Linked DNA regions of Planctomyces sp. SH-PL14. The main gene of each other region encodes a partner of the protein of the gene in region 3 in a complex. Links are inferred from orthologs where the notes say so. Each region holds a gene or a part of one and is shown on either strand. Other genes may lie near its edges.

Region 1 (4,544 bases), 130 kb from region 3 along the record:
GCGACGCGGACGCCGACAAGAAGCGGACCGCCGAAACGCCGCCGCCGGCCAAGCCCGCGCAGGCGGAGTCGAAGAAGCCGGAGGCCCGGAAGACCGCCCCCGCGGAAGCCTCCGGCAAGAGTGCCATCGACGACCTGCCGCCGGCGCAGGGCGAGTCCGAACCTCCGCCGCAACAGGAGGTCCCTTCGGGCGGACGCTTCGGACGTCTGCCGGAGACCGCCGCCCTCGACTCCCGCGAGGGAGCCCGTCCGGCCGAGCGGACCGTCCGCTGACATGCCTCTTCCCTGCCCCACTCACTTCACTGTCGAACCTGCCCCGAACGTTCCCTTTTGACGTCTGACTCGGGCGGCCCGCGCGCCGCCCTCCACTTCGCGTCGTTTCCCATTCCATGCTGAAGTCTCTCGAACTTTTCGGTTTCAAGAGCTTCGCGGATCGGACTCTCTTTGAGTTCTCTCCGGGGGTGACGTGTGTCGTTGGACCGAACGGAAGCGGCAAGAGCAACGTCGTCGACGGCATCAAGTGGATCCTGGGGGACCAGAGCGCCAAGAGCCTTCGCGGAAAGGAGATGACAGACGTCATCTTCAACGGCTCCAACAGCCGTAAGGCGAGCGCCTTCGCCGAGGCGTCCCTCTCCTTCGACAACGCTTCCGGCCGGCTCCCGGTCGACAGCGCCGAAGTGAAGATCGGCCGGCGGCTCTACCGCAGCGGCGACTCGGAGTACCTGCTCAACGGGAACGTCGTCCGCCTCAAAGACATCCGTGACATGTTCATGGGGACCGGGGCGGGGACCGCGGCCTACAGCATCATCGAGCAGGGGCGGGTCGACCAGATCCTCCAGGCCAACCCGGCGACGCGGCGGCTCGTCTTCGAAGAGGCGGCCGGGATCAGCAAGTACAAGTCCCGGAAGATCGAGGCGGAGCGGAAGCTGGAGCGGGTCGCGCAGAACCTGTTGCGGCTGACCGACATCGTCGACGAGGTCGAGACCCAGCTCAATTCGACCCGCAGCCAGGCGAGCAAGGCGGCCAAGTACCGCGAGCTGGCGGTCGAGCTCAAGACCCTCTGGACCGGGCTGGCGGCGGACGACTTCCGCGAGCACCAGTCCCACATGGCCGGCATCCAGGCCGATGCGGCCGGGGCGCAGGCCGAGGTCGAGCGGCTGGCGGGCGAGCTGTCGCAGATCGAAGAGGAGACGCAGGGGCTGGAAGGGAGCCTCTCCGAGCATGAGCGGGCGGTCCGCGAGCTGGAGAAGCAGGCGGGAGCCAACCGCGAGCAGATCGCCGTCCAGGAATCGACGATCCGGCACCAGACCTCGCGGCTGAAGGAACTGGAGCAGGAGATCGACCGGCTGCGGCAGGATCGCCTGACGCTGACGGTCCGTTCGGCCCGGATCGACGAGGAGCTGCGGACCACCTCCGCGCGGCTGGAGCAGTTCGCGCGGGCCTTCGACGAGCAGCGGCTGGCGATGCAGGGTCGCGAGGAAGAGCTCGCCGGGCTGCGGGTCCTGTTCGACGAGGCGCGGGCCCGGATCCGCGAGACCCGGAACCGCCGGGACGAACTCCTCAAACGGGTCAGCGAGCAGCAGCGGAAGACCGCGGCCCTCGAATCGCAGCTCAGCGCGGCGGCCGAGACCGTGGCGCTCGCCGAAACGAAGGTCCGCGAGAGCGTCGACCGGCTGGCTCTCGCCGAGCGGGAACTCGAGCGGCAGCAGATCGCGACGGGCGAAATCCAGTCGTCGAGCGACGCCGCCCGCGAACAGATCGAGTCGATCCGCCTGGAGCGGATGAATCTCCTCGGCGACCACGGCCAGACCGAACGGCGGCTGGCGGACCTGCGGGAGCGCCGCAGCGCCGCGCAGGCCCGGCTGACCGTGTTGCAGGACCTGGAGCGGCGTCAGGAAGGGCTCGGGATCGGGGTCCGCGAAATCCTCGAACGGGCCGCCACGGTCGCTTCGCCGCCGTGGTCGAGCATCGTCGGGAGCGTCGGCGAACTCGTCGACGCGGCGCTCGACGTCGCCCCGCTGATCGAAATGGCGCTCGGCTCACGGACGCAACTCATCGTCGTTGACGACGCCGGTCCGCTCATCGATTACCTCAACCGCGGCGAGGCCCACATCCTGGGCCGTGTCGGGTTCCTGGAACTCCCCTCCGCCCGCCGAGGCGCGCCGACGGCCGCGGCGGCGGCCCGATCCCGCGGGTTCCGGATCTCCGCGGAGCGGCTGCCGGACCTGTCGCACGAGGCGGGGGTGATCGCCCGGGCCGACACGCTCCTGACCGAATCCGAAGCGGTTCCGGGACTGGCGGCGCGGCTCCTGGCCGATACCTGGATCGTCGCCTCGCTGAAAGACGCGTACGACCTCCTCGACGGTGTCGGGGCGGGCTGCCGGTTCGTGACCCAGCAGGGGGAGCTCGTTGAAGCGGACGGGACGCTCTATGTCGGGACGGTGCCGAGCGAGAACGCCGTCCTCTCCCGCAAGAGCGAGCTTCGCCAGCTCCGCAACGAAATCATCCGCCTCGACCGGACGATCACGAGCGAAGTCGACCGGCTGGGCTGGCTGACGTCTTCGCTGACCGACCACGACGGCCGGCTCGCCGCCGCCGACCAGGAATTCCAGCTGGTCTCCGCGCAGCTCGCCGAGGCGGTGACGCGGCTCGACTCGCAGCAGCAGACCGTGGCCCGGTTGACCGAGGAACTGAGCAGCTACGAAGGAGTTCTGAGCCGCCAGGAGGAGCGCCGCGACCAGGTGACCCGGGCCCTCGACGAGCAGCGGGTCCTCATGGAAGAGGAACGGGCGAATGCCGACGCCCTGACGCTGGAAGTGGCGGATGCCGAGCAGCAGACGGCGTCGATCGAGGCGACGCTCAACCTCCTGATCGAGACGGCCCGCGAGGAACAGCTCGAGTTCGCCAAGCACGAGGAACGGCTCAAGACACTCCAGAGCGATCAAGTCCGGCTGCGGCAGGATCAGGTCCAGCGCGTGGCGCAGCAGAAGGAAGTCGAACAGCGGCTGCGGTCGCTCCTGTCCGGACGGCGGGAGGCGATCCAGCTCATCCTGCGGACCGAGTCGAGCGTCTCGCTGCGGTTCGGCCAGGGGGAGACGCTGTCGCAGTCGGTGCGGAGCGCGGCGAAGCAGCGGGATGCGGTCCGGATGCAGCGGCAGCTCCTGTCCCGCCGCGGGGACGAACTCCACAAGAAGCGGCGGGCGGCTCAGGACCGGCAGCACGCCGCCGAAATGCAGATCCGCGAGCGCGAGATGCATCTCCGCTCGCTCGCCGAGAAGATGCAGGAGGAGTACCAGACGACCCTCGAAGAGCTGGCGGCCAGCGGCGTCTCGTCCTTCCGCGCGTACCTCGAAGAGCATGCGCCCGAGCAGGCGGCACAGATGTGGGGCACCCGTGAGTCCGAAGAGGCGGCCGTTGAAGAGGCTGCGGACGAAGAAACCGGGATGGAAGCAGTCGACGCTTCGGACGAAGAGTCCGTCGAAGTCGAGGTGGAGTCGAACGAGCTGGCGGCGGAGGAGTCGGAGGCCGGGGAGTCGGCCTACGCCGAGCTCGTCCCGGTGGTGAACTACGCCGACATCCGTCCCGAGCTGGAGGCGGCGGTCGAGCGGCTGCGACGGCGGATCAAGGCGCTCGGGAGCATCAACACCGACGCGCTGAACGATCTCGACGAGCTGGAGTCGCGGTTCTCGATCCTGAGCGCCCAGCTTCAGGACCTGCAGGAAGCGAAGTCGACGCTGGAAGAGATCATTCGCCGTATCAATACGGAGAGCAAACGGCTGTTCCTTGAGACGTTCGAGACGATCCGCGGGCACTTCCGGGAACTGTTCCGCAAGGTCTTCGGCGGCGGCGAAGGGGATATCGTTCTCGAGAACACCGACGACGTGCTGGAGTGCGGCCTCGACATCGTGGCCCGGCCGCCGGGCAAGGAGCTCCGCTCACTGACGCTGCTCAGCGGTGGCGAGAAGACCATGACCGCCGTGGCGCTCCTGTTCGCGATGTTCCGCAGCAAGCCGAGCCCGTACTGCATCCTGGACGAAGTCGACGCCGCGCTCGATGACGCGAACGTCGGCCGGTACATCAACGTCATTCGGGAGTTCGCCGAGATGACGCAGTTTGTCGTCATTACGCACCGGAAGCAGACGATGACGGCCGCTAACGTCCTCTACGGCGTGACGATGGAGCAGGCGGGGGTCTCGAAGCGGATGTCGGTCCGGTTCGAGGAAGTGGGCGAGAACGGCGAGATCAAGAAGGCCAGCAAGGCGGCTTGATCGTCGGATCGCCGCATCCGCTTTCTCCCTATCTGTGTCTATCTGTGTTCATCCGTGGCTGAAGAATCTGGATTGAGCCACAGATGAACACAGATTCACACAGATAAGACGGGCGCCGCCGAACTCTGCGGAGCCGGGCTGAATTGGGAAGCGGACTTCGTTATTGTTTCGGCTTTCGTCCTGCGGGTATTCCTTCGTGTCGCTGCTCGAACAGATTGCGTTTTTCCGGGAGTTTCGGCGGCGGTTCGAGACGACCGGCTCGATCCTTCCCAGCAGC
Region 2 (3,032 bases), 1.9 Mb from region 3 along the record:
TGAAGGTGGAGGATAGCGGGCTCGAACCGCTCACCTCTTGCATGCCATGCAAGCGCTCTCCCAACTGAGCTAATCCCCCAATGTTGGGCCGACATCAACAAGCCCCTTGGAAGGGGCCGGCATGATGCCGGTGCCCGACTGGTATCGGTCAGCCCACCGCAGTGGGTTGAGCGATTCCTGGCCGGAGGGCAAAAGGTAACGATTGGGGAAAGTTTGTCAAATACATCCGGCCGCGTATCGGGGCTTCTGCACGCTTCGGGCCGGGGCGCTCCCTCCCGGCAAACTGGAGTTGTCCCGTTTCGACGCGCCCGGTAGCATCCCCGCCCGAACGGTCCGGCCGATTTTGCCGGATAAGGGCATGACGCCGCGTTCCGGACACGGAGGTCCCTTTCCATGAGAAGTACGATCGCGGCCTTTCTCATGTCGGTCCCGCTCTCGGCCATCGGTCTGATGGCGGTCTTCGGGATTCCACAGATGGCTCCCGGGTCCCTCTTCAACAAGTCGCAGGACGACGACATCGTCCGCGGCAACTACTTCGACGAAGAAGAACCCGCCTCCCGCCGCCGCCGTTCCCGCGGCGACGGTCACGAGGACCACGCTCACCACGGCCACGACGAAGAGGGCGCGCCGGCGTTCGGTGACAAGTTCGCCGAAGACCGCGAGTCCCGCTCGGACCGGGGCACCCCGCAGTGGAAGCGCGACGAGTTCGCCAGCCGCGACGACGCTCGCGGCAATGCCCGCCCCGCCAGCCACAGCAGTTTTTCGTCGGACGAAGAAGGCCGCGATCACGGTGCTGAGCCTCGCGCTTATATGGAAGCGGGGAGCTCGAACCTGACCTGGAAGGCGGCCCGGCAGCGGCTGGCGGAGCTGGGGGTTACGCACTTCCATCTCGAACGCGGTGCGACCGCCGACAACTTCCTGTTCGTGTGCATGTTCTCGCCGGGCGACGATCCGCGGGTGACCCGCCGGTTTGAAGCCGAGGCTCCGGAACCCTTGGCGGCTGTGGATGGCGTGCTGCGGCAGATCGATGGCTGGATGCAGAAGCGGTTCGCGTATTCGAACTCCGGCGTCTCGTACTCCCGCTGATCGTTCCCGCCCTGGCGGAATCACGCCCCGTTCTTCCGGGCTGACGTTCTGTGTTCATGACCGGTCATTCTTTGTCTGGCCCGCTGCGTTCGCCCATTGCCCGGGCGACTGAGACGCGGAATGCCGCGGAGTTCCGCCGGGTTTTCTTTCGGCGGCGGACGATTGCCGCGGCCGAGTCGAGTGAACGATCGACGCTTCCCCTGACGGTCCGGACGTCGAAGGCGGCGCGGGTCGAGGCGGCGCTGATGGTGGCGGAAGGGGCTTTGTCAGAGCGGAAGCTGTTGCAGTTTGCGGGGCTGGCTGAGGTCGCGGAGGTTCGGCAGGCGATTTCGGAGCTGAACACCGCTTATGACCGGACGCGGTCGGCGTTCCGGATTGAGCGGCTGGCGACGGGGTATCAGCTTTTGACGGACCCGGTGTTTGCGCCGTGGTTGGACCGGATTCATCAGCGGCAGGCGCGGTTGCGGCTTTCTGCGGTGGCGATGGAGACGTTGTCGATCATTGCGTATCGGCAGCCGTTGACGCGGGCGGATATTGAGTCGGTGCGGGGGGTGCAGTCGGCGGAGATTGTGAAGCAGTTGATGGAGCGGAACCTGGTGAAGATCGTGGGTGAGGACGATTCGCTGGGTAAGCCGTATCTGTATGGGACGACGCGGCAGTTTCTGGAGGCGTATGCGTTGGGGAGTCTGGACGATCTGCCGATGTCGGCGGAGATGCGTCGGCCGATGTCGCGGACAAGGATTGAGGAAGAGCCGGCTGAAGACGGTGGAGAGGCAGCAGCTCCGCGAGAGGAATCCGCTTGAACCGGGGTCCAGGGGGTACCCCTGGTGGGGGATGCAAGGGGGCAACGCCCTCTTGCCCGCCGGAGGCCTGGCCGTCGAGAGATGTCTGAAGGAGTGAGTGTCCAAGCGCGGGCAACGTGCCGGATGCCCCCCTCACCAACCCGTGGCAATTGCATCGCAGGCGGTGTATCTGGAGGGAGTCCTCAACGCCGGCTCTACAAAGCGATCATCCGCTGCTTACCGCGGTTCCTCATTGAAGTGCCTCCGGCGGCAAGGGGGGCTGTGTTGTTTCTTTGGCCTCCTTGACCCCCAACTGGAGAATGACGCTGCGTTCGCGTGGGAGATCCGTCCGCCGAGGATGGTGTTAAAAAGGCCGTTTGACACCCCGCCGGGACTCCTCATGATGTCGTCTGCCTCGCTCCTCAGGAACCGGAATGACGTCTTCCCCGCGCCCCGCCAGCCCGCACGCCCGGACCCGTCGCGATCACGCCACGGAACTGGCGGAGGACTACGTCGAAGCGATCGATGACCTCGTCCGCACGACCGGGAAGTGCCGCGTCACCGACCTGGCCAAGCACTTCGGCGTCAGCCACGTCACGGTCAACCGCACCGTCGCCCGCCTCGTCCGCGACGGCTACGTCCAGACCGAACCCTACGGACCCGTCACTCTCACTCCCACCGGCCAGAAAACCGCTCGCACCGCCCGCACCCGCCACGAGATCGTGGAGCGCTTCCTCCGGGCCCTCGGCGTCGGCGACCGCATCGCCGCCATCGACGCGGAAGGGATCGAGCACCACGTCAGCGCGGAAACGCTCCGGGCCATGGAACGCTTCGCCAACGAACACAAGCCCGCTCCGCCGACCGAAGAGGCCTGAGCGGGCGACGACGGCCGAGCGAGGGGGCAGACCGATGCCGCTTCCCCGATTTTTCGAAGCCGGGCCGGCTGGGGCTCATCGGGCGGGAACCGCAAGCTACAATGCGAACCCTCAGCCGTTCCGCGGCGTCTGACCTGAACTCATCGTTTTCCCCCCCAACACAGCCCCCGCCCCATGTCGCAAGACGGCCCCAACTTCGAAAAGTCCGTGCTCATTCCGGTCGTCGCCCAGGACGAGTCGAGCGGCGATGTCCTGATGCTGGCCTACATGAACCAGGAGGCGTACGACG
Region 3 (3,027 bases):
AGGCGGGCGGCCGGAAGGAATCTCCCAGCGTGTCTGAGCCGTCCCGTTTCGAAGCCGAAATCCGCGCGGGACAGCGGTTCGAGTTCGGCCGGAACTGGGCCAGCTTCCTCGAGCATCTGAACGAAGACCGGATCCAGCGGGCAGTCGGCTCGCTGAGGTCGATGCTCCAGGTCGATCGTCTGGACGGCCGGCGATTCCTGGACATCGGATGCGGCAGCGGTCTCTTCTCGCTCGCCGCGCGGCGCCTCGGAGCCCGGGTCGTCTCCTTTGATTTCGATCCGCAGAGCGTGGCCTGTGCTGAGGAGCTCCGCCGTCGCGAGTTCTCCGATGACCCGGAATGGATCATCCACCGGGGTTCCGCGCTCGATGAAGCGTTCCTCACCTCGCTCGGAGAGTTTGACATCGTCTACTCCTGGGGAGTCCTGCACCACACCGGCCGGATGTGGACCGGCGTGGACCTGGCGTGCCGCCGCGTGGCGGGCCAGGGGACGCTCTTCATCGCCCTCTACAACGACCAGGGCTGGCTCTCGCGGTTCTGGCTGCGGGTCAAGCAGGCGTACTGCGCCCATCCGGTCCTCCGGGGACTGGTTCTGGCGACTTTCGTCCCTTACTTCGCGCTGCGGACGACGCTGAAATCCCTCCTTCGCGGCCGGAACGAGTTTGCGGCGTACTTTGAGGAGCGGGGGATGTCGATCACGCACGACTGGGTCGACTGGCTGGGGGGGCTCCCTTTCGAAGTCGCCGGCTTCGATGAAACGGTGCGGTTCTGCGAGTCCCGCGGCTTCGCGCTCGTCAACTCCCGATCGACGAAGCGGCTCGGCTGCAACGAGTTCGTGTTCCGGCGGGGCCCGGCCGCCGGCTGACGGGCAACCGCCGTATCCCCGGTTTCGCTCCGGGTGTTACACTCCCCTTCGCAAGGAGGAGTGGATGTCGGCCGGTGCGGAGTCGTCGTTTTCCGTGGGATATCGTGTGACCCTGGACCTGTTCCAGGGCCCTCTCGACCTGCTCCTGTACCTCGTGCGGCGGAACGAGCTCGATATCCGCCATCTTCCGATCGCGCCGATCACATCGCAATTCGAAGACTTCCTCTCGATCCTGAAGGCGATCGACCTCGATCTCGTCGGCGATTTTCTGCTGATGGCCAGCACGCTGATGGAGATCAAGAGCCGGGACGTGCTGCCCAACCCGGACGAGACCCCTGACGTCGTCGACGCGGAAGGGCCGCTCGACAACGGGGATCCCAAGGCGGACCTGATCCGCAAGCTGCTCGAGTACAAGCGGTTCAAGGACGCGGCCAATGCCCTTGAGTCGCGGGCACAGGAGTGGCAGGAGCGGTATCCGCGGCTGGCGGACGAGCGGCCCCGTGTGGGCAAGGACCCGGCGGCGGACCGGATCAAGGAGGTCGAGCTGTGGGACCTTGTGAGTGCCCTCGGCCGGATCCTGAAGCGGAAGGATGTCGAGGACGAGCGGACGGTCCAGTACGACGAGACGCCGATCCATGTTTACGTGGCCCAGATCGGCGGGGTCGTGCGGGAGCGGGGGGAGGTCAAGTTCTCGTCGCTCTTTGACGAGGAGACGATTCGGAGCCGGATTGTCGGGATGTTTCTGGCGGTGCTCGAGCTTTTGCGGCACCACGGCTTCCGGGCGCTGCAGGAGGGGGATTATGGCGAGATCACGATCTGGCCGCCTGATCCGAATCTGGAGGGTCACCATGCGGATGTCGTGGCCCGGGAGGAGGAAGTGCCCCCGGCTCCGGTAGCGGAAGTTCCGGAGTCGGATGAAGGTTCCCGACGCAAGAAGCGATTCCGGCGCGATGCTGTGGACGGCGCTTCATAGCCCAACCCAATGTCACAGGCCCGATCCGGGTCCAGGGGGGCACCCTGGTGGGGGATGCAAGGGGGCCGGTGGGGGAGGCGGAAGGGGTTCAGGCTGAAGGCGGAAGGTAGAGCGGCGCAGCTCAAGATCATTTGGTCCTGGTCGGGTCCAGGGGCACCCTGGTCAGGGAGTGCAGAGGGGAGAATCCCCTTTGCCCGCCGGAGGCCGTCTCGTCGAACACCATCGGAAACCTTGTGTGTCCAAACGCGGACGACGTGTGGGATGCCCCCTCACCAACCCGCGGGAACTCCAGGGCGAGCGTGGAGTCCTCAACGCCGGTTCCACAAAACGGACGTCCGTTGTGTCCCACGGTTCCTCATGGAAGGGCCTCCGGCGGCAAGGGGGTGAGACCCCCTTGACCCCAGGCTGCCGTGGCACGTTGGGTTTGAGCTATGGGAGCCGTGCCGGCAAGGACGCGGTTCGGGCCGTCTTTGACTCAGGAGTGTTGCTGGGGCTTGGTCGCCACAACATGAAACGTCGCCCCGCGACGACAGACCGCCGCCAACATCTCCAGCAACGTCGCCGGAGGCATCCCCAACCCAAACGCCAGCGAGTACCACGCGCGCGTCCCGAGCGGAATCCCCTCCGGCGAGGCCGAGCCCCGCAGCAGCCAGGAGTAAAGACCGTTCCGCACCCGCGGGTTGAGCTTGTTCAAAACGCTCTGCACCCACCCATACGGGTTCTGCCGCAGCGAAAAATGATGCCAGCTCCGGACTTGGAACCCGCTGTCGGTCAGCAGCCGCGACATCGCCTGCGTCGAGAAGTGAAACAGATGCCGCGGCGCATCGAGATGAAACCACGCCGCCCCGCTCCAGCGGGCCTGCCAGCTCGAATAGTTCGGGACCGCGATGATCACGTTCCCCCCCGGCTTCAGGATCCGATAGACCTCGGCCAGCGTCTCCCGCGGATTCGACAGGTGCTCAAAGACGTGCCAGATGATGATCTGGTCGAACAGGTTGGCGTCGAACTTCACGTCCGCCAGGGTGTCGCCAAAACGGATCTCCGCCCGAGGATCGGCTCCGCGGGCCGCCTCGGGAGCCCGCTCGGTCCCAAAGACCCGGTACCCTCGATCCGCCAGATCACGGAGCAGGACCCCCCGCCCGCAGCCGACATCAAGGACCGCCGCCCCCCGCGGCAACCGCGACGTAATGA

The links.
Region 1: the proteins of VT03_RS17280 (region 3) and smc are in contact, whole or in part, in a crystal structure (PDB 3ZGX), measured with the Bacillus subtilis proteins. The link is inferred for Planctomyces sp. SH-PL14 from one-to-one orthologs.
Region 2: VT03_RS17280 (region 3) and scpB share a complex: the UniProt entries of both Bacillus subtilis proteins name them as parts of the cohesin-like complex. The link is inferred for Planctomyces sp. SH-PL14 from one-to-one orthologs.

Annotation. Positions count from the first base shown.
Region 1 is NZ_CP011270.1:4,592,938-4,597,481, reverse strand. The notes cover bases 70-4,467. They hold smc (chromosome segregation protein SMC), read left to right. Parts: upstream 70-388; coding sequence 389-4,267; downstream 4,268-4,467. Other genes in these bases: VT03_RS17710 (class I SAM-dependent methyltransferase), read left to right, coding at 4,464-4,467; VT03_RS17720 (flagellar basal body P-ring protein FlgI), read left to right, coding at 70-272. In the rest of the region: more of VT03_RS17720, read left to right, coding at 1-69; more of VT03_RS17710, read left to right, coding at 4,468-4,544. UniProt on the Bacillus subtilis protein: Required for chromosome condensation and partitioning.
Region 2 is NZ_CP011270.1:6,337,237-6,340,268, forward strand. The notes cover bases 130-3,015. They hold scpB (SMC-Scp complex subunit ScpB), read left to right. Parts: upstream 130-1,142; coding sequence 1,143-1,889; downstream 1,890-3,015. Other genes in these bases: VT03_RS24225 (hypothetical protein), read left to right, coding at 394-1,086; mntR (manganese-binding transcriptional regulator MntR), read left to right, coding at 2,303-2,743; hisI (phosphoribosyl-AMP cyclohydrolase), read left to right, coding at 2,918-3,015. Outside these bases: more of hisI, read left to right, coding at 3,016-3,032. UniProt on the Bacillus subtilis protein: Participates in chromosomal partition during cell division. May act via the formation of a condensin-like complex containing Smc and ScpA that pull DNA away from mid-cell into both cell halves.
Region 3 is NZ_CP011270.1:4,463,896-4,466,922, forward strand. Bases 1-2,881 are described here. They hold VT03_RS17280 (segregation and condensation protein A), read left to right. Parts: upstream 1-927; coding sequence 928-1,836; downstream 1,837-2,881. Other genes in these bases: VT03_RS17275 (class I SAM-dependent methyltransferase), read left to right, coding at 30-863; VT03_RS17285 (methyltransferase domain-containing protein), read right to left, coding at 2,312-2,881. Outside these bases: more of VT03_RS17285, read right to left, coding at 2,882-3,027. UniProt on the Bacillus subtilis protein: Participates in chromosomal partition during cell division. May act via the formation of a condensin-like complex containing Smc and ScpB that pull DNA away from mid-cell into both cell halves.